4 regions of the Streptomyces sp. NBC_00414 genome follow, and region 1 is predicted to be linked to each of the others. Evidence: riboswitches for the same ligand, from Rfam matches in the RefSeq annotation. Region 1 holds a riboswitch; each other region holds the start of a gene.

Region 1 (7,843 bases):
GGCTCGGCCGTACGGCCCGGCGTCACGGCTGGCCGTACCCCTTCAGCCGCTCCCCCGCCTGCGCCACCTGGTCACCGGTCAGCAGGGTGGGCGTGAGGCCCGGGACGGACGACGCGGTGAGCCATACCCTGCACATCCATTCGAGCTGGGCCGTGCGGTCGTAGGCCTGGTCGAGGGTGGCGCCGTGGGCGAGGGTGCCGTGGTTCTGCAGGAGGCAGGCCGTGCGGTCCCGCAGGGCCCGGAGCATGTTCTCGGCCAACTTCTCGGTGCCGTAGGTCGCGTAGGGGGCGACGCGGACGGGTCCGCCGAGGGCCGCGGACATGTAGTGGACGAGGGGCAGCTCGGTGACGAGGGTCGAGACGGCCGTGGCGTGCACCGCGTGGGTGTGGACGACGGCGCGCGCGTCCGTGGAGCGGTAGACGGCGAGATGCATGGGCAGTTCACTGGTCGGAACGAGTGAACCAAGCACCTGCCGGCCGTCCAGGGAGACCCCGCAGACGTCCTCGGGCCTCAGCCGGTCGTACGGGACCCCGGTCGGCGTGACCAGGACGGTGTCGCCCACGCGCACGGACACGTTGCCCGACGTGCCGACGACCAGACCGTCGCACACCGTCCGGCGGGCCGTCGCCACGAGTTCGCTCCACGCCCGTTCCAGCGCCTCCCCCGCCCGGAGCGCGCCCGTCTCCCCCGCGTCCCGTCCGTCTCCCGCGTCCCGCCGCTGCTCAGCCATGCCGTGATCCTGCCAGCCGCCCGCGCCCGCCCGGCGCCCGCTCCGTGCCCCTCCTCGCCCGCCCCGCCGCTGCTCCGTTCGGGCGAGGGCACTGTAGGCCGGAACCCGTTCATCCGAAAGGTCACTAACAGGTACTAATCGACCGCCGGAGTGAATGACCGGCGGGTGACGGGCTGTGAGGGATCTTCCAGTACTCTCTGGAAGATTTTTCGTGCGCGTCGCCATTCCGGGGGGAAACATGGCCAGTAATCACAAATCGTCCCGTCCGCGTGCCCGTATCGTCGCCGCCTCCGTGGCGACGCTGGCGCTCGGCGGCACCGCCCTCGCCGAGGTACCGGCCTCGGCGGCCGGCAAGCCCAAGGGGCACGACGTGTCCTCGCACCAGAAGAACGTGAACTGGTCGAGCGCGAAGAGCAAAGGCGCCAAGTTCGTGTACGTGAAGGCGACCGAGTCGCACACGTACCGCAATCCGTACTTCGCCCAGCAGTACGACGGCGCCCGCGACGCGGGCATCATCCGCGGCGCGTACCACTTCGCGCTGCCGCACAAGTCGTCGGGCACGAAACAGGCCGCCTACTTCGTGCGCAACGGAGGCGGCTGGCGGGCGGACGGCTGGACGCTGCCGCCCGCGCTGGACATCGAGTACAACCCGTACGACAAGAAGAAGAAGTGCTACGGGCTGAGCAAGAGCGGGATGGTCGGCTGGATCAAGGCCTTCAGCGACGAGGTGAAGCGGCAGACCGGCCGCCGGCCCGTCATCTACACCAACTACAACTGGTGGAAGACGTGCACCGGCAACAGCGCCGCCTTCGCCTCGAACCATCCGCTGTGGCTGGCCCGCTACAGCGCGACCGCGGGGTCGCTGCCCCCGGGCTGGAACTTCTGGACGTTCTGGCAGTACGACAACGGCGGCAGCCTGCCGGGTGACCAGAATCTCTTCAACGGTTCGCTGTCTCAGCTGAAGAGCTTCGCGAGGGGGTGAGCGGAGTGGCGGCCCAGTGACGGACCCCTGGATTCCGCTTCTGTTCGAGGATTTCCGGGACTTTCGAGGGCTGTCGCCGCTACTTCGACACAAGCGGAGTGGCGGTACCTCGATTGGGTCACCCCACCGCCCGACTCAGTTCATCTTCCGTTCACCCAGGTTGCTTACGTTCCCCGTGCCACTGTCGTCCAACAGAAGCCTGGGTAAATGGAACACATCACGCTCCTCCTCGGAATCGTGATCGTTACCGCTCTCGTGTTCGATTTCACGAACGGTTTCCACGACACTGCCAACGCGATGGCAACGACCATCTCGACCGGCGCTCTCAAGCCCAAGACGGCGGTGGCCATGTCCGCCGTGCTGAATCTCGTCGGTGCGTTCCTCTCCGTGGAGGTCGCCAAGACGATCTCCGGCGGGCTCATCAACGAAGAGGGCATCCGCACCGAAGTGATCTTCGCGGCGCTCGTCGGCGCCATTTTGTGGAATCTGCTGACCTGGCTCGTGGGTCTGCCCTCCAGCTCGTCCCACGCGCTCTTCGGCGGCCTGATCGGCGCCGCGGTGATGTCGGCCGGCTGGTCGTCGGTGAACGGCTCGACCGTGATCACCAAAGTCCTCCTCCCCGCGATCGCCGCACCCGTGGTGGCCGGACTCGCCGCGATGCTCGCCACCCGGCTGACGTACCGGATCAGCAAGGGGGCCGGTGAGAAGGCGACCTCCAAGGGCTACCGCGCGGGTCAGATCACCTCCGCGGGCCTGGTCTCGCTGGCCCACGGCACGAACGACGCGCAGAAGACCATGGGCATCATCACCCTGGCCCTGGTCACCGGCGGTGTCCTCTCGCCCGGCTCGAACCCGCCCCTGTGGGTCATCGTCTCGGCCGGTATCGCCATCGCCCTCGGCACCTACCTGGGCGGCTGGCGCATCATCCGCACCATGGGCAAGGGCCTCACCGACCTCGCGCCGCCGCAGGGCTTCGCCGCCCAGACCAGCGCAGCGACGGTCATCCTGGCCTCCTCGCACCTCGGCTTCTCCCTCTCGACCACCCAGTCCTGCTCCGGCGCCGTGATGGGCTCGGGCCTGGGCCGCAAGGGCGGTGTCGTCCGCTGGTCGACCGCGACCCGCATGTTCATCGCCTGGGGCCTCACGCTCCCCGCCGCCGGTCTGGTCGGCGCGGGCGCCGAGTTCCTCACCCAGCAGGGCACCTGGGGCATCGTCCTCACCGGCGCGCTGCTGATCGCCGGCTCCGGGATCATCTGGACGCTGTCCCGCCGCCAGCCCGTCACCGTCGACAACGTCAACGACGACCACGAGCCCGCGGGCGTCGTGACCACCGCGATCGCCGCCGTCACCCCGCCTCCCTCGGCCCCGGTCGCCCCGGCGGCCTCGACCGTGAACGACGACCTGAAGACCACCATCCCGGGCCCGGACGCCGAGCCCGCCCGTCCGGCCACGGTGTAAGGAACGAACCGAATGAAGATCGACTGGGCAGCCCTCGGCTCCGTGTTCGGAGTCAGCCTCATCTCCACCGTCGCCCTCGTGGGCCTCTTCACCCTCGGCATCGTCGGCCTCACCAAGCGCGAGTCGGCCGCCGCCCAGGGCGGCTCCGCGGCCCTCGCGGTCACCGGCGCGTACGCCTGCTTCGCGGCCTGCGCGGGGGCCGTGGCGTACGGGATCTATCTGATCGTCGCCTGACCGGTACGGCCGTCGGGCCGTACGCCCCGAGTGTCACCGTCCGCCCTGCCGGGGCCGCCTCGTCCGCGGTCCCGGCAGGGCGGAGGCGTGTCCGCGCCCGACGGGACGACGAAGGAGTCCGGCAGGGACTCGCGCATGTCCGGCGGGCGCGGACCGAGCCGCCCTCAGAGCCGGGACACGGAGCCGTCCTCGAGGCGGTCCATGTCGTAGGAGAGGACGCCGAACTCCGTTGCTCCAAGTCAGGACGGGGCGCGGGCATCGCGCCGTCCCTGTCCGCCGTCCGGCTCCGTCTCTCCCCCGTGCGCCACTGCTCGGCCCCTCCCCGCGCGCCGCGCGATCCCCGCGACCCGTACTCCTCGTCACGCATGTCATTGCATGTCACGCACAGTGATCGCAAGGCCGTGGTCCGAGTCCGTCCCCGGCTGACGGAAACCCGCCCGCGACAACCCGCCCGCAGGGAGGGCCTGTCGGCGGATGTGGGTCTCAGCACACTCTCCCGTCGCAGGTCAACAGCAAGTTGACGGGTGTTCTCGGACCGTGGTGGACTGCCGAGGCCATGTACGTCGGCAGAAGAGGAAGCCGGTGCGAATCCGGCGCGGTCCCGCCACTGTTACCGGGGAATCCATTTCCCCGGGAGCCAGGAACTCTCGTCGTCGGTCTCGTCGAACCAGGGCGTGGACACCCTGAGTGAGGACATATCGCCATGCGCGGCCGCCTGTTGTGGACCAGTGTGCCCAGGCCCGGTACGAGACCCGGTACGAGGGTTCCCCTCTACCCAGCGGCGGGCTGAACCGATGCGTGCCGATCGCGTCTTCGCGTACGGCGCCGCCGTCGGCCTTCTCGGTGACCTGCTGCTCGGCGATCCTCGCCGGGGGCATCCGGTCGCCGCGTTCGGCCGGGCCGCGGGAGCCGTCGAGCGGGGCCTTTGGCGGGACCACCGGGGACGGGGCGCGCTGCACACCGCCGTGTGCGCGGGCGGCGCCGTCGCTCTCGCCGTGGCCGCCGACCGTTCCGTCCGTACCTCCGCTGTCGCGTCCGTCGCCCTGACCGCCGCCGCCACGTGGGCCGTCGTCGGGGGGACCTCGCTCGGGCGGGAGGCCCGGGCAGTCGGCGGGGCGCTGGCCGCCGGGGACATCGAGGTGGCCCGCGAGCGGCTGCCGCACCTGTGCGGGCGGGACCCGCAGGCGCTGGACGCCGACGGGATCGCCCGGGCGGTGGTCGAGTCGGTCGCCGAGAACACCTCCGACGCCGTGGTGGGCGCCCTGGTGTGGGGCGCCGTCGCGGGCGTGCCCGGACTGGTCGGCTTCCGCGCCGTCAACACGCTGGACGCCATGGTCGGGCACAGGTCGGCCCGGTACCGGCGGTACGGGTGGGCCTCGGCCCGGCTCGACGACGTGGCCGGGTGGCCCGGGGCGCGGCTGACCGCGGTCCTCGCCGCCGTCGCCGGGGGCGATCCGCGGGGAGCGGTCCGCGCCTGGCGCGCCGACGCGGCGAAGCATCCGAGCCCCAACGCCGGGCCCGTCGAGGCCTCGTTCGCGGGCGCGCTCGGGGTACGGCTCGGCGGCACGCTCTCGTACGCGGGACGGGTCGAGCACCGGCCCGTACTGAACGGTCCGGGGCGGGCCGTGCGGGTCGGGGACATCGAACGGGCCGTCCGGCTCTCACGCCGCGTGAGCCTGCTCGCGCTGGGCGCGAGTGTCGCCGGACGGCTGCTCGCCACCTCGCTCACCGGGTCACGCACCGAGACGCCCGCCGAGTCACTCACCGAGTCCCTCGCCGAGTCACGTGTCATGAAAGGGCGTACGTCATGAGTGGCGGAACGGGCGGGGGGCTGCTCGTCGCCGGGACCACCTCCGACGCAGGCAAGAGTGTCGTGACCGCCGGGATCTGCCGGTGGCTGGTGCGGCAGGGTGTGAAGGTGGCGCCCTTCAAGGCGCAGAACATGTCCCTGAACTCGTTCGTCACGCGCGAGGGTGCCGAGATCGGGCGGGCGCAGGCCATGCAGGCGCAGGCCGCCCGCCTGGAGCCCTCCGTGCTCATGAACCCCGTGCTGCTCAAGCCGGGCAGCGACCGCAGCAGCCAGGTCGTGCTGATGGGCAAGCCCGTGGGCGAGTTGAGTGCGCGCGGCTATCACGGCGGACGCCAGGAGGCGTTGCTCGGGACCGTGCTGGACTGTCTGGCCGAGTTGCGGGGCACGTACGACGCGGTGATCTGTGAGGGGGCGGGGAGCCCCGCCGAGATCAATCTGCGGCGCACGGACATCGTGAACATGGGGATCGCGCGCAACGCGCGGCTGCCCGTGCTCGTGGTCGGGGACATCGACCGCGGCGGGGTCTTCGCCTCGTTCTTCGGGACGGTGGCCCTCCTTTCGCGCGAGGACCAGGAGTTCGTGGCCGGGTTCCTCGTCAACAAGTTCCGCGGTGACGTCTCGCTGCTCGAACCCGGCATCGACATGCTGCGCGGGCTCACCGGGCGGCACACGTACGGCGTCCTGCCCTTCCGGCACGGCCTCGGCATCGACGAGGAGGACGGGCTCAGAGTGTCCCTGCGGGGGTCGGTACGCGAGTCCGAGGTCTCCTCCCCCGTCGGCGAGGACATCCTGCGGGTCGCCGTCTGCGCGATCCCCCTGATGTCCAACTTCACGGACCTGGACGCCCTCGCCGCCGAACCGGGCGTCGTGGTGCGGTTCGTGGACCGCGCCGAGGAACTGGTGGACGCCGACCTGGTCGTCGTGCCCGGCACCCGGGGCACGGTCCGCGCCCTGGAGTGGCTGCGGCGGCGCGGCCTCGCGGACGCCCTGGTGCGCAGGGCCGCCGAAGGGCGCCCCGTACTGGGCATCTGCGGCGGCTTCCAGCTCCTCGGCGAACACATCGAGGACGAGGTCGAGTCGGGGGCCGGTGCCGTCGACGGGCTCGGACTCCTCCCCGTACGCGTACGGTTCGCGCGGGAGAAGACCCTCACGCGGCCCGTCGGCGAGGCCCTCGGCGAACCCGTCCAGGGCTACGAGATCCATCACGGAGTCGCCCAGGTCAACGGCGGAGAGCCCTTCCTGGACGGCTGCCGGGTCGGCGCGGTCTGGGGGACGCACTGGCACGGCTCGCTGGAGTCGGACGGCTTCCGGCGCGCGTTCCTGCGCGAGGTGGCCGCCGCGTCGGGGCGCCGCTTCGTACCGGCCGCCGACACCTCGTTCGAAGGGCTGCGCGAGGAGCAGCTGGACCGGCTGGGCGATCTGATCGAGGAGCACGCGGACACGGACGCGCTGTGGCGGCTCATCGAGTCCGGCGCGCCGGCCGGTCTGCCTTTCATCCCACCGGGAGCGCCCGCATGAGCCTGCTCGAAGGCCACTTGAGCTATTTGGCAGATTTGGGCCATTTGGAGGACGACAACCTGTGAGTACCCCGTTTCCGTTCACGGCCGTGGTGGGTCAGGACGACCTGCGACTGGCACTGCTGCTGAACGCCGTCTCACCCGCGGTGGGCGGTGTGCTCGTCCGCGGCGAGAAGGGCACCGCCAAGTCCACGGCCGTGCGCGCCCTTTCGGCGCTCATGCCGCAGATCGACGTCGTCGCCGGATGCCGTTTCTCCTGCGCGCCCGCCGCGCCCGATCCGGCCTGCCCGGACGGTCCGCACGAGGTGGGGGCGGGGGTGTTCCGGCCGGCCCGGATGGTCGAACTGCCCGTCGGCGCCTCCGAGGACCGCCTCGTCGGCGCGCTCGACATCGAGCGGGCGCTCTCGGAGGGCGTGAAGGCCTTCGAGCCGGGCCTGCTCGCCGACGCCCACCGCGGACTCCTGTACGTGGACGAGGTCAACCTCCTCCACGACCACCTGGTCGACCTGCTGCTGGACGCGGCGGCGATGGGCGCCTCGTACGTGGAGCGCGAGGGCGTCTCCGTACGGCATGCCGCGCGGTTCCTGCTCGTGGGGACCATGAACCCCGAGGAGGGCGAGCTGCGGCCGCAGTTGCTCGACCGGTTCGGGCTCACCGTCGAGGTCGCGGCCTCGCGGGAGCCCGACCAGCGGGTGGAGGTCGTACGGCGGCGGCTCGCGTACGACGACGAACCGGAGGGGTTCGCGACGCGCTGGGCCGACGAGGAGTCCGACGTACGGGCCCGGATCGTGGCGGCGCGTGAGCTGCTGCCGTCGGTGCGGCTCGGCGACGGCGCGCTGCGGCAGATCGCGGCGACCTGTGCGGCCTTCGAGGTGGACGGCATGCGGGCCGACATCGTGATGGCCAGGACCGCCACCGCGCTGGCCGCCTGGGCGGGGCGGACCGACGTGCTGGCCGAGGACGTGCGGCAGGCCGCGCTGCTCGCGCTGCCGCACCGGCGCCGGCGCAATCCCTTCGACGCGCCGGGGCTCGACGAGGACAAGCTCGACGACACGCTGGAGGAGTTCGCGAGCGACGACGAGTCCGACGGCTCCGCCGGCAGCGGCGACGAG
Region 2 (7,843 bases), 6.8 Mb from region 1:
GCTGGAACGAGCTGTTCCTGTCCGTGACGCTGATGAACAGCGACAGCAACAAGACCGTCCCCACGGCGCTGAACGGGTTCATCTCCAGCTTCAACATCGACTGGGGCTCGATGTCCGCGGCGGCGGTCCTCACCATCCTGCCCACGATGGTGCTGTTCGCCTTCGCCAGCCGGCACATCGTCCAGGGCCTCACGGCGGGGGCGGTGAAGGGCTGAGGAACGCCGCCGGGCGCCGCGCCGAGCCGGTCGGGACCACGGGAACCCGTTTTCCGCACCACGGGAACTTTTTCTCCGTCCCACGGAGTGGGAACGACAAGGAACCGGCCTGATGATCACATACTTCACCTCGACGTCACCGTAGCGATCGACGTCGGCCGCCCCATGGCCCGGGCGGCGGACCCAGACGAGACAGACGAGGTAGGGCGCCCGAATGAGCAGTGAGCACATGCAGATCGGCGAGGTCGGCGCGCGCACGGAGCTGGCACTGCGCACGATCCGGCACTACGAGGCGACCGGCCTGGTCGCCCCCTCCGCCTGCTCCCAGGGCGGCTTCCGCCTCTACACCAGGGAGGACGTCGCCCGGCTCAAGGCGATCCGCCGCATGCAGCCGCTCGACTTCTCCCTGGAACAGATGCGCGACCTGCTCGCGGTCACCGACCGCCTCGACTCCGACGAGGACCTGTCGGCGTACGAGCGGCAGTCCCTGCTGAGGCGCGTCCGCGAGTACGAGCAGCATGCCGTCTGGCAGGTGGAGAAGCTCCGCGGGCAGCTGGCGGAGGCGGAGGAGTTCGCCCAGACGCTCCGCAAGCGCCTGAACCGGGACCACGACCGGGACCGGGACCGGAACCGGAGCCGGGACCGGGATCGCGACCGAGCCACCACGGCCTGAGCCGGATACCGCCGCTACTCGAACGCGCACCCCGGGTTCGGGGCGTCCTCGGAGAAGGGCGCGCCGTGCGGCAGTACGTACAGCACGGTGAGCACGACCGGCGTGTCCCCCAGATTGCGGCCTATGTGCACGTTGCCGGACCCGGCCGGCTCCTGGACTGTGCTGCCCTTCGGGTACACGCCGTCCGAGGCGCACGTGGAGTCGAAGTGGCTGAGCGTGCCCTGCTTCACGTACGCGTAGAGCGGGCCGTCGTGGTAGTGCCAGCCCGTGGCCTGGCCGGGCGGCACGGTGATCTCCCGGACGACGTAGTCGGTGCCGCCGACGGTCTTCTGCGTGATCAGTGTGCCGGTGACTCCGGGGCCGGGCGGGGTCGCGTGGGCGGTTCCCCCGGCCAGGACGGTGACGGCGGCGACCGCGCCGACCACCGTGGTGCGGAGCGAGGTACGCATGGGCGGGGCCTCCAGGTTCGGGTGACTGTCGCGGCGACGTGCCGCAGTGAACATAGAGGCAGGCAAGGGCAGTTGGCGCGGCGATCCGCGAAATACGTGCAGCCGGTGGCTTGTTCGTGGCGACCGGCCCGGCACCCCCGATTCCGGAGACCAGCGGCGTGCGGCACCCATCGGAACCGCCCGCCGTGTCGGCTGCCGGGCCGGCCACGCGATCAGTCCAGGACGCGCAGACGCCAGTAGCCGACGTCGTCGCAGGCCCAGGCCTTGGCAAGGCCCAGAGCGACGTACGCCCTGCCCACGGCCTGGCATTCCGACAGCCTCTCGAAGGAGCCGACCGTGTGCCATTCGGCGGCGGCCGATACCCCGCCGGCCGGCGTGATCCGCTCGGCGGCCCCGGACGGTACCGCGGTGGCGATGCCCGCCCCCGCGAGGCTGATTCCGGTGACCACGGCAGCCGTGGCAATGAATTTCCTGAGCATGTCTACCTCCAGTCGTGACCCTCAGAAAAGGGTGCGGGCAACGACCGGGCCTGTCCTTACGCGTACGTGCACAGGTCTGTGGTCTGCGTGCACTGTCTGCGGAACTCGCGCGGGGAGAGCCCGTACGAGCCGCGGAACACCTGACTGAAGTGCGCGGGGCTGGCGAATCCCCACCTGGCGGCGATCGCGCCGATCGGCCGGGCGGTGAGCCGGGCGTCGGCGAGGTCGCGACGGCACTGTTCAAGCCGGCGCTCACGGACCCAGCCGCCGACGGTGTGTCCCTCCTCGCGGAACAGCTTGTGCAGATAGCGCAGGGAGATGTGGTGGGCCGCCGCGATCGTGTCCGGGGTCAGGTTCGGGTCGCCCAGGTTGTCCCGGATGAAGGCGTGGATCCGGGCCATGAGCGCTCGCCGCCTGGTGTGGGGCGGCACCAGGCTCTGGGCGTCCAGCGCGGTGGCCAGCGCCGCCGTCAGCACGTCGAGGGTGAGCGTGGACAACCGGGCGGTGTCGGAGGGGCTGAGTTCCTCCATGCGCCGGCCGAGCTGCATCAGGAAGTGCGAGGACAGCGCACCCACACCCTGCGCGCCCGGGATGCGAACCGCGCTCAGGCGCCGCAGGTCCCGGGGAGGCAACGGCAGCAACGAGCGGGGGAAGCGCAGGAGCAGCAGTTGCTGGTTTCCCGGCACACCCGGTGCGAACCCGGAGAGGTAGGGACGGGAGGTGTCGAACAGGATCAGGTCCCCGACTCCGAAATCCGTGCACCGGCCGTCCTGCGTGATCCTGCCGCAGCCGCGCAAGATGCAGCCCAGCTTGAACACCTCGGGATCCGTCTGCCGGATGAGCTTGGGCGTACGGTGGACCGAGTGCGGCATCGTCGTCATCAACGTCGCCTGCACAGGGCCGAGTTGACTGATGCTGACCTCGGCGCGGAACGTGTTCTCCACCTGCCGTTCGCAACGCGTGTCGTAGGGCACCCAGAGCTTCGAGCTCACCTCGCGCCAGAAGCCGAACCTCTCCTCCTGCGGGACTTCCGCGGTGCTGACCACGTCCATGGCTCACCCCCGTGAGGTCGTGTCCGTTTCAGGTGTAGCACCACAGGGACCGGCCAGGTTCGGATTTTCGGAGCCAGAACCGGAGCCGGAGCCGTAACCCGGAGCCGGAGCCGGGAGACAGGGCCCGCGCCCCATCTCCCGGCTCCTGTCATGCGTCAGGACGTGGACAGCTCCGTGCGGACCGCCCGGGCCGCGGCGACCAGGTTCTCCAGGGACGCTCGGGTCTCGGGCCAGGCGCGGGTCTTCAGGCCGCAGTCGGGGTTGACCCAGAGCCGGTCGGCGGGGATGGCCTCAAGTCCCTTGCGCAGCAGGGCCGCCGCCTCGTCGGTGCTCGGCACGCGGGGCGAGTGGATGTCGTACACACCGGGCCCTGCCTCGCGCGGATAGCCGTGTCCGGCCAGTTCCCGGGCGACCTGCATGTGTGAGCGTGCCGCCTCCAGGCTGATGACGTCGGCGTCGAGGTCGTCGATGGCCTGGACGATGTCACCGAACTCGGCGTAGCACATGTGGGTGTGGACCTGGGTGTCCGGGCGTACGCCACCGGTGCTGAGGCGGAACGCCTCGGTGGCCCACGCCAGATACGCCGGATGGTCCGCGGCGCGCAGCGGCAGCGTTTCGCGCAGGGCGGGTTCGTCGACCTGGATGACCGAAGTCCCGGCGGCCTCAAGGTCGTTCACCTCGTCGCGCAGGGCGAGGGCGACCTGCCGGGCGGTGTCGCCGAGGGGCTGGTCGTCGCGGACGAAGGACCAGGCGAGCATGGTGACCGGACCGGTCAGCATGCCCTTGACCGGCTTGGCGGTGAGCGACTTGGCGTACGTCGTCCAGCGCACCGTCATGGGCTCGGGGCGGGAGATGTCACCGGCCAGGATCGGCGGGCGGACGTAACGGGTGCCGTAGGACTGGACCCAGCCGTGCTGGGTGGCAAGGTATCCGGTGAGCTGCTCGGCGAAGTACTGGACCATGTCGTTGCGTTCGGGCTCGCCGTGCACGAGCACGTCCAGGCCGGTCTTCTCCTGGAACGAGATCACCTCGCCGATCTCGGCCCTGATGCGCTCCTCGTACCCGGCGCTGTCGATCCGCCCGGCGCGCAGGTCGGCCCGTGCGGTGCGCAGCTCCGTGGTCTGGGGGAACGAGCCGATGGTGGTGGTCGGCAGCACCGGCAGGCCCAGGCGGGCGCGCTGGGCCGAGGCCCGCTCCGCGTACGGCTCCGGGCGGCGGGCGTCGGCCTCCGTCACGGCGGCGGCCCGGGCCCGTACGGCGGGGTCGCGGGTGATCGCCGAGCCGGCGCGGGACGCCAGGTCGGCCCGGTTGGCGGCGAGTTCGGCGGCGATCGTGCCGGTGCCGCCCGCGAGGCCCTTGGCGAGGGTGACGATCTCCGCGGTCTTCTGCCGGGCGAAGGCGAGCCAGCGGCGGATCTGCGGTTCGATGTCTCGTTCGGCGGCGGTGTCGAGGGGGACGTGGAGGAGGGAGCAGGAGGCGGCCACGTCGACCCGGTCGGCCAGCCCCAGAAGGGTGCCGAGCGTGGTGAGCGACTTGCCCAGGTCGTTGACCCAGATGTTGCGGCCGTCGACGACTCCGGCGATCAGCCGCTTGCCGGGCAGTCCGCCCACGGCGGCGAGCGCGTCCAGGTTGGCGGCGGCCGACTCGGTGAAGTCCAGCGCCAGCCCTTCCACCGGGGCCTTGGCCAGCACCGGCAGGGCGTCCCCGAGCCGGTCGAAGTAGGACGCGACCAGCAGCTTCGGCCGGTCGGTCAGCGCGCCGAGATCTCGGTAGGCGCGGGTGGTGGCGTTCAGTTCGGCGGGTGTGCGGTCCTGCACCAGAGCCGGTTCGTCGAGCTGGACCCACTCTGCGCCCGCGGCGCGAAGATCGGCGAGGACCTCGGCGTACACGGGCAGCAGGCGGTCGATGAGGGTGAGCGGGTCGAAGTCGGCGGACACGCCCGGCGCGGGCTTGGCGAGCAGGAGGTAGGTGACCGGTCCGACGAGGACGGGCCGTACGGCGAGGCCGAGTGCGAGGGCTTCCTTCAGCTCCGAGACCTGCTTGGTGGAGTCGGCAGTGAAGACGGTGTCCGGGCCCAACTCGGGCACCAGGTAGTGGTAGTTCGTGTCGAACCACTTGGTCATCTCCAGCGGTGCCACGTCCTGGGTGCCGCGTGCCATGGCGAAGTAGCCGTCCAGGGCGTCGGCCTCGACGGCGGCGCGGTGGCGTTCGGGGATCGCGCCGACCATGACACCGGCGTCCGGGACGTGGTCGTAGTACGAGAAGTCACCGGTGGGGACCTCGTGGATGCCGGCCCCGGCCAGCTGCCGCCAGTTCGTCCGGCGCAGTTCTGCGGTGACGGTCCGGAGGGTGTCGGCGTCGACACGACCCTTCCAGTAGCCCTCGATCGCCTTCTTCAGTTCCCGGTTCTGTCCCTGGCGGGGGTAGCCGTACACGGTGGCCCGTGCTGCCGCGGCTGCGGACTGCGCTGTCACGGAAATCTCCTTCGCGAGACATCTCCCTGGGATCCCGGGACGGGACGCGAACGCGAAGGGGTGACGGACCGGGCGGAAACCGAGCCGCGCGCAGAGCGCGGTCTTCCGCCGGATCAAGTACGCCGACCCGCCCACGAGGTCACCGGGATCTCCGCGCACGAATGGTTCGCGCACGGGCAGTTGGCAGGTCTTCGGACTCGCGGGCACGTCCTCCCTGCGGAGGACACCTACTGGCCGTCGCTTCCCAGACCCGATCGGGCCCAGTGCGTGTGACGGCGGTCGTTCCCACTCACCGCTGCGGGGCAGTCCCGGATTCCCACCGGGTTCCCTCTTGCGACGCATCCCGCCTGGCGGACGGGGCGAACCAGCTGCACCGGCCACCCTAAGGGGCGGAGCCCGGTCATGGAAAACTTTTCAGTGCATGGAGAAGCCGCCGTCCAGAATCCGGAAGGTCAGCAGGAGCGTGCCGAAACAGCCAAGCGAAGGCCGGGAAGCGCCACACCAGTGCACTGCAGACGTCTCCGCATCCCACTTTTGCCCGCCGTCGGTCGTCGCACCCCAGCATCTGTTCCCGTGCACCGGTCCTGCGTTGCCTGATCTTCCTCGCGGCCCAGCCGTCCCACACCTCATCCGTTGCGGGGCTCTGAGGCCTTCGGGACCGTCAGCGCAGAGCGACCTTCGCTCTCTTGGCAATCAGGTGAGGCAAAGGCACCACAGACACGTCGCAAACGATGAAGTATGGCGGTCCGGTCGCGATCGAAACGAGTTCGATCTGCGATCGACCACCAGGCAAGTAGTGACACACACCGGACACCAAAAGATGCCATTGACTAAGGGCTGTCCCGTAAACGATCTCCGTGGGCGGGACTCGGTTCAGGCACCCATCTTCGTCGGAGGCTCTGCTCGTGCTGCTCAGGCCCGGGCGGGGAAGTCCGGATGGCCGGCGTAGGGCGAAGCAAGGTCGCGCAAGTCGTGGCAGGGCCAGGGGTCGCGGGCGTGGCGGGCCAGGATGCGCCGCTTGGCCTCGATCTCTCGCAAGATGCGGGCCGGGTCGTGGAGAGCCACGTGCTGAGCAATCGTGGGGTGGAAGCCGGAGAGGTCAACCTGACAGAAGTCGACGGTGTGTCCATGGGCAGACCACTCACCGCATCCGTCACCGTCGCATCGCCGGGCCAAGTCGGCCTCCTCATCCAGTCGCGCCTCAAGGAAACTCACCAGCTCTTCAGTCATAGGGGCATTCTCGCGTTGCACTGGGCACCGTGAAACGATCCTGCGGTGGCTGGTGTGATCACGACGTCGGAGCCGTTCTGGATAGCCCCGTTCACGGGACTAGTCCCGCGGCAGTTCAAGAAGCTGGTGACAGTTCTGCGGCGCGAGGGTGCGGATGCTGTCCGCAGGGGCTGGCCGTGGAGCCTGGCACTGGAGGACCGGGCACTACTGGTCGCGGCCTACTGGCGCACGAACCTGACTATGCGCCAACTGGCCCTGCTGTTCGGGGTGTCCAAGTCGGCGGCGGACCGGATCATCGATCACCTCGGGCCTATGCTCGTCTTCCAGCCCCGCAAGCGGTTCACAAAGGAAACCGTGCTGATCGTCGACGGCACTCTGGTGCCCACCCGCGATCACACCATCGCCGAGCAGTCCAAGAACTACGGTTACTCAACCAACCACCAGGTCGTCATTGACGCCGACACTCGCCTGATCGTCGTGGTTGGCCAGCCCCTGCCCGGCAACCGCAACGACTGCAAGGCGTGGGAGGAGTCCGGCGCGAAGGCAGCCGTCGGCACGACCATGACCATAGCCGACGGCGGCTATCCAGGCACCTGGCTCGTGATGCCCCACCGACGCCGTAAAGGGGAAGAACTGTCCGACTGGAAACAAGCCCACAACAAATCCCACAAGCGGGTCCGCGCCCGCGTTGAGCACGTCTTCGCCCGTATGAAGAGCTGGAAGATCCTCCGCGACTGCCGCCTCAATGGCGACGACGTCACCCACGCCATGCTCGGCATCGCACGGATGTGATGGAGCCTGACCCGCTTTGTCACCGGGGATCTTCGTTTTCGCTGAGCCTCATGTCACTACGAAGGGGATCAGAGCAGCTGGTCCGGATGTGGCAATGAACAACATCCTTGGCACTGTCAGTCGTGAGCACCGTCGCCATCCCAAGGGCGCGTTGCCCACGTAGCTGGCGAAGTGGTGCTCGGTCGGGAAGCGACTGATGTCGCCGATGTGGCCCAAGACCTTCGCGGCCAGCACGGTGCCCAAGCCTGGCAACGACGTCAGGTTGGTGCGGGAGGGGGCGAGGGCGTCTCGCATCTGGGCCTCGTTGTCCTTGACCTGGCGATCGAGGCGACGCAGGTCGGCCAGCAGATCGCGGGCGATGTCGCGGCGGCAGTTGTCCGTCGCCGTGAGAGGTCGGATGCCCTTCATCAAGGTGGCGGCCGTCCGCCGAGAGCCGGGTCGGGGCGCCGCCAGGCAGCAGGTCCCGCAGGACGGCGTGC
Region 3 (7,843 bases), 6.6 Mb from region 1:
GCGGTCCGCTTGCGCTGCCCGTAGGAGAGCAGATGGGTGGGCCGGTCGGCCAGGGCCGTGATGTCCAGTGCGGCGAGCGCCTCGTCCACCCGGGCCCGTACCTCGGTGTCGGGCAGGCCGAGATTGAGCGGGCCGAACGACACGTCCTGGCCGACGGACGCGGCGAAGAGCTGGTCGTCCGGGTCCTGGACCACCAGCTGGACGGTCGTGCGCAGCAGGGTCAGGCCTTTGCGGTCGTACCGGACCGGGCGGTCCTCGACGGTCAACTGCCCCACGTGCGGCCGCAGTCCGCCGCTGAGCAGGCGCATCAGCGTGGTCTTGCCGCTGCCGTTGCGGCCGAGCAGGGCGAGCGCACGCCCCGCGCGCACCTCGAAGTCGAGGCCGCTGAGCACGGTCGGGCCGTCCTCGTACGCGTAGGACGCGCCCCGCAGGGCGACCAGCACGGGCTCGCTCATCGCAGCGGCCTTTCCAGTACGAGGGTGAGTGCGGCCACCGCCGCGAGCAGCGCGACGGCGGCGAGTGTGAAGCGCGCGGAGATCCGGGCCTCCGGGACCAGGACGCGCAGGGTGCCGTCGTAACCGCGCCCGGCGAGCCCGGCCTGCAGTCGGGTCGCCCGGTCGAAGGCCCGGACGAAGGCGGTGGCGCCGAGCCCGGCCAGCGAACGCCAGGTGGCGGCCCGCGTGGTGTGCCCGAGCCGCGCGGCCTGCGCCTCCCGGACACGGCGTACGGAGTCGAGAAGCAGGAAGCTCATCCGGTACGTGACCATCGCGACGTCCACGACCGGTGCGGGCACTCCGGCGTTCACCAGCCGGGGCAGCAGGTCGGACATCGGAGTGGTGAACGCGAACAGCAGGACGCCGAGGGAGGCGGCGGAGGTACGCAGCAGCAGTTCACCGGCGCGCACCGCCCCACCGTCGGCCAGGGTCACGAACCCTTCGGGGCCGCCGACCTGGAGGAGCAGGGGGAGTGCTCCGGTCACGCAGAAGCCCAGCGGCACCCGGTAGGCGCGCCAGAGCCGGCGCCCGGGTACCGCGGCCGGGCCCAGCAGCAGGGTGAGGGCGGTGACCAGGACAAGAGCGGCGCCCGGCCAGGGCGGGAGAGAGATCGCCAGTACGGTCAGGCCGAGACCGAGCACGGCTTTGTCCACGGGATGGCGGCGGCGCCAGCGACTGCTGTGCGCCGCCGCGTCGATCGGCAGCACGAAGACTCAGGTCCGTCCGACGGAGGACCCACCGGTGCCGCCGGACGTGCTCCCCGCAGCCGCGTCTGAGTCTGCGTCCGAGGTTGTGCCGGGCACGGGATCCTGACTCGTTCCGGGCGCGGCGTCCTGGCCGTCCTCCCGCTGGGCCAGGACACGCAGTTCGCCCTGGCGCCTGCCCCTGCGCAGGCCGAAGTAGTAGGCGAGGACGCCCGCGCCGAGGGCTGCCTGGAGGGCGAACAGCGCCGACTCGATCTCACCGGACGGCGGCTCGTACAGGGGTGAGAACCACGGCTCGTAGTCCGGCTCGATCTCGGTGATCGCGGTCTCCGCCTCCGCGTCGGCGCCCGTGAACGGCTCCTTCTTGTGATCGCCCATGCCGAAGGCCAGCGGCAGTACGGCGAGCGCGGCCACGACGAGCAGCAGCAGGGCGTTGATCTTCGCGTTACGGCTCATCGGGCCACCGCCTCGGTCGTCTCCGTGGTCCCGGTCGTCCCGGTCCGGGACTGCCCCTTGGCGAGGAACACGCCCAGCCGGGTCAGTTCGCCCTTGCTCGACTGCACCAGCAGCCGCATCACGAACACCGTGAGAAGCCCCTCGCTCACCGCGAGCGGGATCTGGGTGACGGCGAAGATGGAGCCGAACTTGCCGAGCGCGCCCAGGAATCCGCTGCTCGGGTCGGGGAACGCGAGCGCCAGCTGCACGCTCGTGACGCAGTAGGTGGACAGGTCGGCGACGAACGCGGCGAAGAACACCGCGACCATCAGCGGCACGTCGAACCGCCGGAGCAGCCGGTAGACCGCGTAGCCGGCCCACGGCCCGACGATCGCCATCGAGAAGACGTTGGCGCCGAGCGTGGTGAGCCCGCCGTGCGCGAGCAGCAGTGCCTGGAAGAGCAGGGTGATGGTGCCCAGGACCGCCATGATCGGCGGCCGGAACAGGATGGCGCCGAGTCCGGTGCCGGTGGGGTGCGAGCAGCTCCCGGTCACCGACGGCAGTTTCAGCGCGGAGAGAACGAAGGTGAAGGCACCCGACGCCCCGATGAGGAGTGTGCTCTCGGGGTGTTCACGGACCTCACGGGTGAGCGACCGGACTCCGTGGACGACGAACGGCGCCGACGCGACGCCCCAGGCGACCGCGTGGCCGGGAGGAAGGAAACCCTCGGCTATGTGCATGGTTCAGCAGACCCTCTCCAGCACCTCGTGGATGGTTGACGCGCCTTGGCCGGTCTCCTGGCTTACGGGTAACACCACCCGTGCTCCGCCTTCCCGGGTCCGAGGACCCAGTGGCTGCCCGTGAGGGCCGGAGCCGGACTTCCCGATCACAGTGGCGAGGGCCGCACCGGCATCACACCGATTTCCCGAGCACCAAGGCGTCGTGACAGTAGTGCGCGTACCGGGGTGGTGACAAGCGGCCCTCGGGGGGCGTGAGAGTGCTCACGCAGCGCGCGCCGGTTCCTCCGGAGCGACGGGAGCGCCTGTTCAGGCGCCCTGTTCACGGGTCGGCAGTTCCCGGAAGAGGCCGCGCCCCGCCCGGGCGCCGCCTTCTGTGACCACGGATGCACAAGAGATGCTGCGGGGGTGTCGATTCGGCTCCGCCCGGTTCGTCGGTCGGGTACAGGGATCTCAGGAACACCGGGAGGAAACATGAAGTACATGCTGCTGGTCTGCGGCGACGACACCGCCGACGCCTCGGACATGGCACCCGTCGAACCATGGGTGGAGGAGCTGAGCGTGCGACGCGGTGTACGGCTGCACGGCCACCGGCTGCGCCCCCCGGCCGACGCGGTGACCGTGCGCGTACGCGGCGGTGAAGTGCTGCGCAGCGACGGGCCGTTCGCGGAGACGAAGGAGTACGTGGCCGGGTTCGACATCCTTGAGTGCGACAGTCTGGAGGAGGCCGTCGAGGCGGCCGTGAAGCATCCGGTGGCGGCCCTCGGGGCCATGGAGGTGCGCGCGTTCTGGGACGACGAGGACGCGGAGGGGGAGATCCGCCGCCTCGACGCGGAGCTGACAACTGCCGGGAGGGAGCGGGACTTCGACCGGGCGATGGCCTGTTACGCGCCGGACGTCGAGGTGTTCCACCCGGTGAGCGGTCTGGAACAGCGCGGGATCGATGCCCTCCGCAAGGCCGAGGAGGTGTGGTTCTCGACGTTGTCGGGACCGGTGGAGCGCGAGGTGCTCGAATTCCAGGTCCGGGTCGACGAGAGCATCGCCTTCAGCCACGCGCTCGTGCGGATCCGCGCCACGCCGGTCAGCGGTGACGCGCTGGACACCACGGCGCGGGTGACCACCGGCTACCGCCTGACGGGCGACCGCTGGCTGATCGTCCACCAGCACACGTCCGTTCCCTTCGACACCGGGGTGCCCGGAGCCATGGGGGTCTGACGGGCTCTGGAGGGGCTTCCCCGGAAGCCCCAGAGGCCCCTCCAGAACATCCGGTACGTGCCGGAGCGTGCGCCAAGTCTTGACGTGCTCCTGGCAAGATGACTCTATGGGAGCGCTCCCACTTTCCCGAAACTCACGTTTCTTGGCGCTCACTTCCTGGAGTCGCAGTGAGAAGAGCAAGAAGCACGACACGAAAGAGCCACGTCAGCATGCTGCTGGCCGGGCTGGCCGCCTTTCTCGGGCTCGTCGTTCTCGGTGCCCTGGTGCCGACCACCGCGCATGCCCAACTGCCCGGCGAATCGCCAGGCGCCCTCGCGACCGGCCTCCATATCGACGACGGCCGCCTGCTCGAAGGCAACGGCAACGACTTCGTCATGCGCGGCGTCAACCACGCCCACACCTGGTACCCGGGTGAGACGCAGTCGCTGGCCGACGTCAAGGCGCTCGGCGCCAACACCGTCCGGGTCGTCCTCTCCGACGGCCACCGGTGGAGCAGGAACAGTCCGGAGGACGTGGCTGCCGTCATCGCCCAGTGCAAGGCCAACCGGCTGATCTGCGTACTGGAGGTGCACGACACCACCGGCTACGGCGAGGACGCCGCGGCCGGCACGCTCGACCATGCGGCCGACTACTGGATCGGCCTGAAGAGCGTGCTCACCGGCCAGGAGAACTACGTCATCGTCAACATCGGCAACGAGCCCTGGGGCAACACCGATCCCGCGGGCTGGACCGACCCCACGATCGCCGCCGTCAAGAAGCTGCGCGCCGCCGGGTTCGAGCACACCATCATGGTGGACGCGCCCAACTGGGGCCAGGACTGGCAAGGAGTCATGCGTGCCAACGCCCAGGCCGTGTACGACGCCGACACCACCGGCAACCTGATCTTCTCGATCCACATGTACAGCGTCTTCGACACCGCGGCGGAGATCACCGACTACCTGAACGCCTTCGTCGACGCCGGACTGCCCATCCTCATCGGCGAGTTCGGCGGCCCGGCCGACCAGTGGGGCGACCCCGACGAGGACACCATGATGGCCACGGCGCAGCAGCTCAGGCTGGGCTACCTCGCCTGGTCCTGGAGCGGCAACACCGACCCGATCCTGGACCTCGCGATCGGCTTCGACCCCACACAGCTCAGCTCCTGGGGCCAACGCATCTTCAACGGCGCCAACGGCATAGCCCAGACGTCCGAGGAAGCCACCGTCTACGGCGGCGGAAACCCGGGTGACACCCAGGCCCCGACCGCTCCCGGTACCCCCAGGGCCTCCGCCGTTGCGGCCACGTCGGTGACCCTCACCTGGACCGCCGCCACCGACAACGTCGGCGTCACCGCCTACGACATCGTCCGCGTCAGCGGAAGCACCGAGACCACCGTCGCCGCGTCCACCACCAACACCACCACCGTGACCGGACTCACCGCGAACACGGCGTACACCTTCGCCGTCCACGCACGTGACGCGGCCGGGAACCGCTCGCCCCGCTCGGCCACGGTGAACGTCACCACCGCCGACGGCGGCAGCACACCCGGCACGAGCTGCTCCGTCGGCTACCGGGTGACCAACGAGTGGCCGGGCGGCTTCCAGGGCGAGATCACCGTCCGCAACACGGGCACCTCGGCGATCAGCGGCTGGAAGCTGGTCTTCGCCTTCGCCGACGGCCAGACCGTCTCCAACATGTGGGGCGGAACACCGACCCAGAGCGGTGCCACGGTGAGCGTCGCCAACGCCTCGTACACCGCCACCATCCCCGCGAGCGGCTCGGTCACCGTCGGCTTCACCGCCAACAAGGGTGCCGTGAACGCGGCCCCGACCGCATTCACCCTCAACGGCGCCACCTGCGCCACCGCCTGACAGACACTCAGCGATCGGAAGCCGCTGACCGGCAACCACTGGCCGGCGGGGTCACCGCGCCCCGTCGGCCGGGCGGGCGCCGGATGACAGTCAGGCGGTGGTGGCCGGAGCGGCCTCTTCCACGGGGGTGTCGGCCGGAGCGGCCTTGGACGTCGTGTAGAAGACGGACGACCCCTGCTTGGTGCGCTGGACCTGGCCCTTGGCGACGAGTCCTTCCACTGTCGTGCGGACGACCTTGGGCTTGATCTCGCGCTCGGGGTGGGCCTCCGCCAGCGCGGTGGCGACCTCCGCGGACGAACGCGGCTCGGACTGCCGGCCGAGGTGCTCACGAATGAGCTCGACCAGGGTGGGCTTCACCGCGGCCGGCTTCGAGGCGTCGGCCTTGGCCGCATCGGTCTTGACCGCGGCGGACTTGGCGGCGGGCTTGGCCGCGGGCTTCGAAACGGCGGACTTCGAGGCCGACTTGGCGGTGGCCGTCGAGGTGGCCTTCGCGCCGGTGGGCCTGGCGATCGACTTCGGCGCGGACTTCGGGGCCGCCTTCGTGGCGGTGGCCTTCTTCCGGCCGCCCGCCGTGGCCTGCCGCGGTACCGAAGGCGCGGACGCCGAGCCGCCCTTGGTGTCACCACCCAATGCCCGCTGCAGTTCCGCCAGCAGGGTCTGGTCGTGCTCCAGTGCACTCAACTGCTCCTGCAGCGCCGCCACTTCGGCGCTGATACGTTCCTGCTCCTTGGTGTTGCGTTCGAGGTCCGCAGACACCTGGGCGGCGTACTGGGTCTTGAGCTCCGTGGCGGCCGATTCGACTTCGGACATGGCAGTTACCTTTCCTCGTCATCGTGTGGTGCTGGGGCCGGATGCTACTCGCATCATCAGGCCATGATCCCGGAGTTGTCAGCACCGTCCTTGCCGTCACATGGCCCCTGACATGCCGCTGTGGGCCGCAAAGACGCAGGCGGCGAGGTGTGCGAGAGACACCTGACCACTCGCGTGAAGCCATGTCTCGAATTCAACCTTCAAGGTGACTGTACGAACTGCCCGACCGGTTCTGCCGGCCTCTTGCCGAGGTCGACGCGGTCGGCGCGGTCGTCGGACGCGAGGGGCGGACGCAGTGGTCGGCGGGGCACCCGATCCGCACCTCTTTCGTTACGGCCGACACCCTTGACAGGCTGCGTACTGTTTCGCGACGTTTGAGCCTCGCGAATACTCCGGTCGAGTCGCAGGCCGGGGAACGTGCGCTTCGTCGGCGTGCACGGGGAGTCGGCCGAGGAAGCGCAGGGACGCGGACGCCGCGTCCAAGGGGGAAATGGGGGGCGATCGTCCATGCGGTCAATCAGTGAGGTGGACATAGACATCCACAGACCCGAGTCGCTGAGCGATGCCCTGCGCCGGGACTGGCATCGAGCGGCGGACGCGTCACCCGACTACGCCAACCCCTTCCTCTCACCGGAGTTCGCGGCCGGTATCGGCGCCCACCGCGGCGGCGCGCGGGTGGCGGTCCTGCGCGAGGGGGGAGAGGCCGTGGGCTTCTTCCCGTACGAGCGCAACTCCTTCGGGGTGGGGCGGGCCATCGGTCTCGGTCTGTCGGACTGTCAGGCCCTCGTGCACCGGCCCGGATTCACCTGGGACACCCGCGAACTGCTGCGTGCCTGTGGGCTGTCCGTCTTCGAGTTCGACCACCTCGTCGAGGAACAGAAGCCGTTCAGCCGCTATGTCACGGGGACGTATCCGTCACCGGTGATCGACCTCAAGGTCGGTGACGGCACCTACGCGGAGTGGCTGCGCGGCGCGTACCCCGGGCTGGCCAAGACGACGCTGAAGAAGGAGCGCCGCCTGGGGCGCGATCTGGGCGAGATGCGGTTCGTCTTCGACGAGCGCGATCCCGCGATGCTGCGCACGCTCATGCGGTGGAAGTCCGCCCAGTACCGCAGGACGTCACGGATGGACCGGTTCGCGCGGCCCTGGATCGTGAGCGCGGTGGATCACCTGTTCCACGTCCGTGAGGAGCACTTCACCGGCATCCTCTCCGTGGTGTACGCGGGCGACCGGCCGGTGGCCGCACATTTCGGCCCGAGATCGCGCACGGTGTTCGCGGCCTGGTTCACCGCGTACGACCCCGAACTGCGCTACTACTCACCCGGCTTGGTCATGCACCTCAGGATGGCGGAGGCGGCGGGCCGGCGGGGCGTACGGATCCTGGATCTGGGCCGGGGCGACAAGGAGTACAAGGACTGGCTCAAGACCCGGGAACTGCGTGTGGGGGAGGGCTTCGCGAGCCGTCGCCACCCGGTGGCGGCGGCACACCGGCTGTGGCGCAGACCGGTGCGCGGCCTGCGCAACACGGTTCTGGCCCATCCCGGACTCAAGGATCCCGCGGACCGGCTGCTGAAGACGGTCGGCGCCCTGCGCACCTC
Region 4 (7,843 bases), 760 kb from region 1:
GGCCATCACCGCGCCGAAGCCGAACGCCGCGAGCAGGGTGAGCAGGACGGCCTGCCGCTGCACGGGCGCACCCCTGAACTGCGGACCGCCCGCCAGTACGACTCCGGCGACGGCGACCGCGATGCCCGCGAACTGCACCGGTCCGGGGCGCTCCCCGAGGACGAGCCCGACCCCCACGGGCACGGCGACCCCGAGCGAGCCGAGCGGGGAGACGACGCCCATCGGGCCGAGCGCGAGTGCCTTGTAGAAGGCCAGCATCGCGACAGGTCCGACAAACCCCGCCGCCACCGCGAACCACAGCCGCGGCCCGGTCTCGCTCCAAGCGCCCGTCACGACGACGATCGCGCCGAGCACCACCGCGGCTATCGACTGCGAGACGACCACCACCGTCAGTGCGGGAGTACGCCGTGTCAGCAAGCCGCCGCCGAAGTCGGCCAGCCCCCACAGGAAGCTGGTGGCCAGGGCGAACAGTGCTGTCATCACGTACCTCGCAGTACAGTTCGGTGGACAATCCGGTGCACCCCACCGTAGTGCAGTGAATTGAACTCTGTCATCCAGAATATTGGACGGAATGTGTCGGACCTCGACCTCCTGACCCAGTCGCTGGCGCGCAACGTCAAACGCTGGCGCACCGAGCGCGGCTTCACCCTCGACGCTCTCGCCGCCCGCGCCGCGGTGAGCCGCGGCATGCTCATCCAGATCGAGCAGGCCCGCACCAACCCCAGCCTCGGCACCGTCGTCAAGATCGGTGACGCGCTCGGCATCAGCATCACCACCCTGCTCGACTACGAACAGGGCCCCAAGGTCCGCATCGTCCCGGCGGAGCAGGCCGTGCGGCTCTGGCACACCGACGCCGGCAGCTACAACCGGCTCCTCGCGGGCACCGAGGCGCCCGGCCCCCTGGAGATGTGGGACTGGCTGCTGATGCCGGGCGAGGGCAGCCCCTCGGACCCGCACCCCACCGGCACGGTCGAACTCCTGCACGTCACCAAGGGCGAGCTCGCGCTCACCGTCGACGGCGCGGAGTACCGCGTACCGGCGGGCGCGAGCGCCTCCTTCGAGGCCAACACCCCCCACACGTACGCCAACGCGGGCGACGTACCCGTGGAAATGGTCATGGCGGTGTCGGTCCCCGGCGTGCACTGAGGGCCGTCGGGGAGGCCGTCCACAGCTGCCCGAGGCCCCCGGCGGGAGCCGCCCGGGAGGCTGTTAGCGTGCCGTCATGCGCGCACCCATCGGACACTTCGACGACGCCACGCCCGCCATCGAACGCCTCGACGTGCTGACCCGCCCGGTCGCCGACGCCGTACGCGAGTGGCGCGGCAGCGTCCCCGCCGAGCAGATCGTGTACGTCGACACCGAGCCGGAGTGGGCCGACACCGCGACCTTCCTGGAGCACTACGGTCCGGAGCTCCTCGACCGGTCCGCGAACTGCGTGGTCGTCGCGGGCAAGCGCGGCGGGGAGACCACGCTCGCCGCGTGCGTGGTGCTGTCCGCCACCCGCGTCGACGTGAACGGCGTGGTCCGGCGGCAACTCGGCGCGCGCAAGGCGTCGTTCGCGTCGACGGACACGGCGACCGGCGAGACCGGCATGGAGTACGGCGGCATCACCCCGCTCGGACTGCCCGCCGAGTGGCCGGTGTTGGTGGACTCGGCCGTCGTCGACCTGCCGTACGTGCTGGTGGGCAGCGGCCGGCGGCGCGGAAAGCTGCTCGTACCCGGGAAGGCCTTCGCGGAGCTGCCGAACGCCGTGGTCCTGGAGGGACTCGGGGGCGCCTGACCCCCGCCCGACCTCCGCCCGGCCTCCGGGTCAGCCCGTCGTCGTGTGGTGGGCCAGCGCCAGATGCGGGTCCGACTCGCCGGGCGCGGGTGACGGGTCGGCGTGCACCAGGGCCGCGGTGAGGCCCGGTACGGCGTGCAGCAGGGCGTGTTCGGCCGCGACCGCCACGCGGTGGGCCTGCCGTACGCTCGCCTCCCCGTCGACGACCACGGCCACCTCGGCGCGCAGCCGGTGGCCGATCCAGCGCAGCCGCAGCTCACCGATCCCGTGCACGCCCGGCACCTCCCGCAGTGCCCGCTCGGCCGAGTCGAGGAGCGCCGGGTCGACCGCGTCCATGACCCGGCGGAACACCTCGCGCGCGGCGTCACGCAGCACCAGCAGCAGGGCCGCCGTGATCGCCAACCCGACCACCGGGTCGGCGAGTTGCCAGCCGATCGCCGCGCCGCCCGCGCCCAGCAGCACGGCGAGCGAGGTGAAGCCGTCCGTCCGGGCGTGCAGTCCGTCCGCGACCAGCGCGGCCGAGCCGATCTCGCGGCCGACGCGGATGCGGTAGCGGGCCACCCACTCGTTGCCCACGAAGCCGATGACGGCCGCCGCGGCGACCACCGGCAGATGCTCGACGGGGCGCGGATCGAGCAGCCGGTCGATCGCCGTCCAGCCCGCGAAGACCGCGGAGGCCGCGATCGTCAGCACGATCACGAGTCCGGCCAGGTCCTCCGCCCGGCCGTAGCCGTAGGTGAAGCGGCGTGTCGCGGCCCGCCGGCCCAGCACGAAGGCGATGCCGAGCGGTACGGCGGTGAGCGCGTCCGCCGCGTTGTGCACGGTGTCGCCGAGCAGTGCCACCGAGCCGGAGACGGCGACGACGACCGCCTGCGCCACGGCGGTCACGCCGAGGACGGCCAGCGAGATCCAGAGCGTACGGACACCCCGGGCCGAGGACTCCAGGGCGGAGTCGACCTTGTCGGTGGTCGCGTGGGAATGCGGAGTGAGGAGGTGGGTCAGCCTGTGCCGGAGCGGGTGCCCGGACCGGGACGGGTGCCCCGAGCCGTGCGCGTGGCCGGGACGGCCGTGCGCGTGGCCGGACGTGGGCGCCCGGTCGGGTGCGTGATCATGCCCGTACCCGTCCTCCCCATCCCCGTACCCGTGGTCGTGCCGGTGCCCGCCCTGCTCGGTGCTCACACGTTCCCCTTCCCGGGACTCCGGTGCGCTCGGTGGACCCGGACCCGGACCTGGCCGGGCCCTGGACCCGGATCTGGCCCCGATGTCACTCGATGGACTTGCCCGGCCCACCGCGCCATTATGTGCGTATGAGCGCACGCATGCACCTGTCACCTGCGCACGATGAGCATCCGCGCACGCCGGGCGAGGAGCAGTTCGCCCTGGCCGCCGAACTTCTCGCCCTCCTGGGGGATCGCACCCGTCTCGTCCTGCTGCACTTTCTGGCCGAGGACGAGGCGGACGTCACGACGCTGACGGAGCGGTGCGGCGCCGCCCGCCCGGCGGTCAGCCAGCACCTGGCCCGCCTGCGGCTGGCGGGCCTTGTCAACACGCGCAAGGAGGGCCGCCGGGTGATCTATTCGCTGCGGGACGGGCATCTGCGCCGGGTCGTGGACGAGGCGCTGAATCTGGCCGACCACCGGCTGAGCGACAGGCCGGCGCACGATTGAGCGGTCCTGTCCGCCGTCCTGTTTCGGGTGCGGCCTCTGGGTACTCGGGGCGTGAGAGCCAGCCTGCCTCCGGGCGGGGGAGGCGCGACCGGGGGATGCTGAGGAGGCGGAACCACGGCACGGCCCGGCGAGTTCTTCCGGCGCCGTCGGCCGTCCGCCCACACCCCTCGGCACGATTCAGGAACGGTACTGCCATGAACCGCGACGCAAGAGTCCGAAGCGACGTCGTCTCCAGCCATTCGGTGGCGGGCGCCCCGTGCTGGGTCAGCCTGACGGCGCGCGACCAGGAGACCTCCGAGGCCTTCTACCGGGCGGTCCTGGGCTGGCGGTTCCGGACGACCTCACTGATGGACCGCTTCCGGATCGCCTACGCGGACGGGGTGCCCGTCGCGGGCATCGCGGCCGTGGCCACGATGTGGCAGATGGCAGTCGCCTGGACCCCGTACTTCGCCGTGGACAGTGCCGACGAGGCGGTGGCCCGGGGCCAGGAGCGCGGTGGCACGACGGCGGTCGGGCCCATCGGCTTCCCGCCGGGCCGGGCGGCCCTGCTGGCGGACCGCGACGGAGCCGTCTTCGGCATCTGGGAGGGCCAGCTCGTCGTCGGCTGGGAGACCTGGCGGCGGGCCGCCCCCGCCTTCCTCAGGCTTCACACCCGCAACGCCTTCGACGCCGCGATGTTCTACGGCGAGGTGCTGGAGTGGGCGACCTCGCGGCCCGGCTGCTGCGAGGTGCACTACGACGGGGACGAGGTGGTCCTGCGCAGCGACGGCGCCGTGGTGGCCCGTATCCACTCCGGTGCGGTGGAGGCCGCTCCCGACCCCACGATCCGGCCGCACTGGCAGGTCCACTTCCCGGTCCCGGACGTGGAGGCCTGTGTCCGTGCGGCGCTGGCTCACGGGGGCACGGTCCGGGACGGCGCGACCACCACGGAGGCGGTGCTGCGGGATCCCGACGGCGCGCAGTTCACGGTGACGTCGAAGCCTCAGCCGTGAGTTCCGCGGCCGGCGGATCGCGCCACCAGAATGATTCCTTCCGGCTCAAAGAAGCCTATTCATGACCGGAAGTGACTGATAAAGAATCGGGTTGTCTGTCAATTGCACGAAACCCCTTGCTGCCGCCCCGTCACGGCACGTACATCTGTCCCCGCAACAGTCGTATTCCGGGGGGATGTTGGCATATGCAAGGTACGGTCGACGGATTCAGCTATGGAACGGTCACACCGGTCACGGCTTATGTGATGGCCTGTCTGGGAGCCGCCCTGGGACTGCGTTGCATCACCCGCTCCCTGCGCAACGACAAGTCGTGGAAACCGGGTTGGCTCGCGCTCGGGGCGGCTTCGATCGGCTGCGGGATCTGGACCATGCATTTCATCGCCATGATCGGATTCCAGGTCGAGGAGAGCCGTATCCGCTACGACGTCGGCCTGACCGTGCTCAGCCTCGCGGTGGCGATAGCCGTGGTAGGTATCGGCGTCCTCGCCGTCGGCTATCGCGGTGCGAGCACGACGACCCTGGTCATCGCGGGCACGTTCACCGGCCTCGGGGTCGCGGCCATGCACTACATCGGCATGGCCGCCATTCGCCTCAACGGCAGCCTGCGGTACGAGGTCCGTACCGTCGCGCTCTCCGTCCTGATCGCCGTCGTCGCCGCGACCGCCGCGCTCTGGGCGGCGGTCGCGATCCGCGGCTTCCTGACCAGCCTGGCGGCGAGCCTCGTCATGGGCGTCGCCGTGACCGGTATGCACTACACGGGCATGGCGGCCGTCAGCGTGCACCTGCACGGTGCGGCCGGCTCGCCCGACGTGGGCGACTCCGCCCACTCGCTGCTGCTGCCGATGCTCATCGGCCCGGTCCTCTTCCTGGCGCTCGCGGGAGTGGTGGTGATGTTCGACCCGATGCTCGTCCTCGGGGACGGCGACTGGAACCGGACCGCGTCCCGCCGCCGGGGGCCCGGCCCGCGCACGGAGCCGCCCGCCTGGTCCGGCTCGGCGTTCGAGGCCCCGCCGAAGGCGACGGACCGGCGCGCGTACGAGCCCGGTGCGCCGGGGCGGCGCAACGGGTGAACGCTGCCGGGACGGCCCAGGAAGGTCAGCCCATCCGGGTCAGCCCAGGCGGGGGATCTCGATCGCCGGGCAGCGGTCCATGACCATGTCGAGGCCGGCCGCGCGGGTGCGCTGGTACGCGGCCTCGTCGATCACGCCGAGCTGGTACCAGACGGCCTTGGCGCCGATGGCGACGGCCTCGTCGGCGACGGCGCCGGCCAGGTCGCTGTTGACGAACACGTCGACCACGTCGACCTCGAAGGGAATGTCCGCCAGGGAGGCGTATCCCTTCTCCCCGTGGACCGTCTCGGCCTTCGGGTGGACGGGGATCACGCGCTTGCCGTAGCGCTGGAGCACGTCCGCGACGCCGTACGCGGCACGGCGTTCGTTCGACGACAGGCCCACGACGGCCCAGGTGTCGCCGCTCTCGGTGAGGATCTTGCGGATCGTTGCCGGGTCGCCGTACACGGTGGGCCTCCTGCGGGTGTGAGTGTGTCTGGGCCCGACAACAGCGGGGGTGGCCCGGTGATTCCCGACGTCGGGCAGGCGCCCCGTCCAGTTCATGGGAGGGGGTGGGGCTGCGGGCCTGGGCGGGGTGCGGCCCGGTGGGGGTTGTTCACGCAGTTCCCCGGGCCCCTGGCGGTGTGCAGTTCCCGTGCCCTGAAAGGGGGCCCCTGACGCGGCGGTGATCAACAGAAACTCTGCGTTGCTTCGGCGATGGGTGCGACGTGCGATGGGTGCGATGGGTGCTGCGGGGGAGCCGTGCGGCTGCCGCGGGACGGGAGCCGGAGCCCTGCGCCACTGCCGAGTGGCCCCGAAAGCCGCCGTGATAGCTTGCGAAAGCCAGTCGAACCCATGTACGTGGGTCAGGGAATCCGGTGGAAATCCGGAGCTGACGCGCAGCGGTGAGGGTGACGGGCGTGGCATCGGCCACTGGACCGGATCGACGGTCCGGGAAGGCGCCTCGTCCGGATGAACCCGAGTCCGAAGACCTGCTGGCGGCCTCCGTGGTCCCGAGACGGCGGGGGAGCACCGTACGACCGGGCTTCGCGTTCGAGCCCTCGACGTCTGAGGAACTTCCGTGCCCATCGCACGCCCCGCCCGCCCTGCCGCCCTGCTCATTTCCGGGGTCATCCTGTTGACCGGCTGCGGCGGCGCCTCGCCCGCCGACGGCAAGGCCTCCGAGGCCGCCGTCACCCTGGACAACTGCGGCCACACCGTCCGCGTGGAGTCCCCGCCCCGGCGGGCCGTCTCCCTCAACCAGGGCACCACCGAGATCATGCTCTCGCTGGGCCTCGCCGACCGTATGGCCGGCACCGCCACCTGGACCGACCCGGTCATGAAGGGCCTGGAGAAGGCCGACGCGAAGGTGAAGCGGATCGCCGACAACAACCCTTCCTTCGAACGGGTCCTGGACGCCGACCCCGACTTCGTCGCCGCCTCGTTCGAGTCCACGCTCGGCAAGGGAGGCGTCGCCACCCGGGAGCAGTTCGAGAAGCTCGGCGTACCCGCGTACGTCTCGCCCTCCGACTGCGCGGGCAAGGACAACACCGGAGACGGCGACGGCGCCCGCAAAAAGCCTCTCGGTATCGACGCGATCTACGGCGAGATACATGATCTGGCCGAGGTGTTCGGCGTGCAGGAGCGGGGCGACAAGCTCGTCGCCGAGCTGAAGCAGCGCATGAAGAAGGCCACCGCGGGCGTCGACGCCTCGGACGTCTCCCTCCTCTACTGGTTCGCCAACTCCGAATCGCCCTACATGGCGGGCTGCTGCGGCGCCCCCGGCATCATCACCCGGGCGTTCGACGCGAAGAACGTCTTCGACGACACCCACGAGGAATGGCCCCAGATCAACTGGGAGACGGTCGCCGACCGCGACCCCGACGTCCTCGTGATCGGCGATCTGACCCGCAAGTCGCAGACCGCCGAGTCCGCGAAGAAGAAGATCGAGTTCCTGGAGTCCGACCCGGTCACCAAGAACTTGACCGCCGTCAGGAAGAAGCGGTACGTCCTGCTCAGCGGGCAGGCCATGAACCCGACCATCCGCACCGTCGAGGGCGTCGAACAAGTGGCCGCCGCCCTGCGGGAGTTCGGGCTCGCCGGGTGACTCGCGAGGCGATGCGCGGGGCGACACGGCCGCGCGTGGGGCTGCTGTGCGCGGCCGGTGTGGCACTGCTCGTCGCATCCGTAGCCGTCGCGATCACCATCGGTCCGGCGGACATCCGCGTGGCCGACGTCTGGTCCGTGGTCGCGTCCCATCTCGGCTGGGGGAGTACGGAGCTGAGCCCCATCCGGGACGGGATCGTCTGGCAGCTGCGGCTGCCGCGCACCCTGCTGGCCGCCGTCTGCGGGGCC

What was found. Region 1 has a riboswitch for cobalamin ahead of OHS59_RS33945 (cobalamin biosynthesis protein). Riboswitches for the same ligand answer to the same signal wherever they lie in the genome.
Region 2: another riboswitch for cobalamin. It lies ahead of metE (5-methyltetrahydropteroyltriglutamate--homocysteine S-methyltransferase); the one in region 1 lies ahead of OHS59_RS33945 (cobalamin biosynthesis protein).
Region 3: another riboswitch for cobalamin. It lies ahead of OHS59_RS05370 (energy-coupling factor ABC transporter permease); the one in region 1 lies ahead of OHS59_RS33945 (cobalamin biosynthesis protein).
Region 4: another riboswitch for cobalamin. It lies ahead of OHS59_RS37360 (ABC transporter substrate-binding protein); the one in region 1 lies ahead of OHS59_RS33945 (cobalamin biosynthesis protein).

Annotation. Positions count from the first base shown of each region.
Region 1 is NZ_CP107935.1:7,810,907-7,818,749, reverse strand. It holds gene OHS59_RS33965 (class II aldolase/adducin family protein) at 23-730, opposite strand; gene OHS59_RS33960 (lysozyme) at 969-1,712, shown strand; gene OHS59_RS33955 (inorganic phosphate transporter) at 1,920-3,170, shown strand; gene OHS59_RS33950 (hypothetical protein) at 3,183-3,404, shown strand; cobalamin riboswitch at 3,929-4,071, shown strand; gene OHS59_RS33945 (cobalamin biosynthesis protein) at 4,199-5,215, shown strand; gene OHS59_RS33940 (cobyric acid synthase) at 5,212-6,732, shown strand; gene OHS59_RS33935 (putative cobaltochelatase) at 6,794-7,843, shown strand, end outside.
Region 2 is NZ_CP107935.1:1,031,205-1,039,047, reverse strand. It holds gene OHS59_RS04530 (carbohydrate ABC transporter permease) at 1-215, shown strand, start outside; gene OHS59_RS04525 (MerR family transcriptional regulator) at 430-888, shown strand; gene OHS59_RS04520 (cupin domain-containing protein) at 903-1,337, opposite strand; gene OHS59_RS04515 (hypothetical protein) at 1,550-1,816, opposite strand; gene OHS59_RS04510 (helix-turn-helix domain-containing protein) at 1,873-2,868, opposite strand; gene metE (5-methyltetrahydropteroyltriglutamate--homocysteine S-methyltransferase) at 3,024-5,342, opposite strand; cobalamin riboswitch at 5,508-5,726, opposite strand; gene OHS59_RS04500 (DUF6221 family protein) at 6,255-6,572, opposite strand; gene OHS59_RS04495 (transposase) at 6,618-7,364, shown strand; gene OHS59_RS04490 (transposase) at 7,413-7,772, opposite strand.
Region 3 is NZ_CP107935.1:1,215,443-1,223,285, reverse strand. It holds gene OHS59_RS05385 (energy-coupling factor ABC transporter ATP-binding protein) at 1-455, opposite strand, end outside; gene cbiQ (cobalt ECF transporter T component CbiQ) at 452-1,201, opposite strand; gene OHS59_RS05375 (energy-coupling factor ABC transporter substrate-binding protein) at 1,208-1,654, opposite strand; gene OHS59_RS05370 (energy-coupling factor ABC transporter permease) at 1,651-2,373, opposite strand; cobalamin riboswitch at 2,404-2,585, opposite strand; gene OHS59_RS05365 (nuclear transport factor 2 family protein) at 2,845-3,585, shown strand; gene OHS59_RS05360 (cellulase family glycosylhydrolase) at 3,753-5,435, shown strand; gene OHS59_RS05355 (hypothetical protein) at 5,526-6,245, opposite strand; gene OHS59_RS05350 (GNAT family N-acetyltransferase) at 6,753-7,843, shown strand, end outside.
Region 4 is NZ_CP107935.1:8,572,036-8,579,878, forward strand. It holds gene OHS59_RS37320 (DMT family transporter) at 1-480, opposite strand, end outside; gene OHS59_RS37325 (helix-turn-helix domain-containing protein) at 574-1,146, shown strand; gene OHS59_RS37330 (YbaK/EbsC family protein) at 1,223-1,780, shown strand; gene OHS59_RS37335 (cation diffusion facilitator family transporter) at 1,811-2,959, opposite strand; gene OHS59_RS37340 (ArsR/SmtB family transcription factor) at 3,088-3,447, shown strand; gene OHS59_RS37345 (VOC family protein) at 3,642-4,439, shown strand; gene OHS59_RS37350 (MHYT domain-containing protein) at 4,625-5,509, shown strand; gene OHS59_RS37355 (CoA-binding protein) at 5,549-5,956, opposite strand; cobalamin riboswitch at 6,316-6,502, shown strand; gene OHS59_RS37360 (ABC transporter substrate-binding protein) at 6,570-7,595, shown strand; gene OHS59_RS37365 (FecCD family ABC transporter permease) at 7,607-7,843, shown strand, end outside.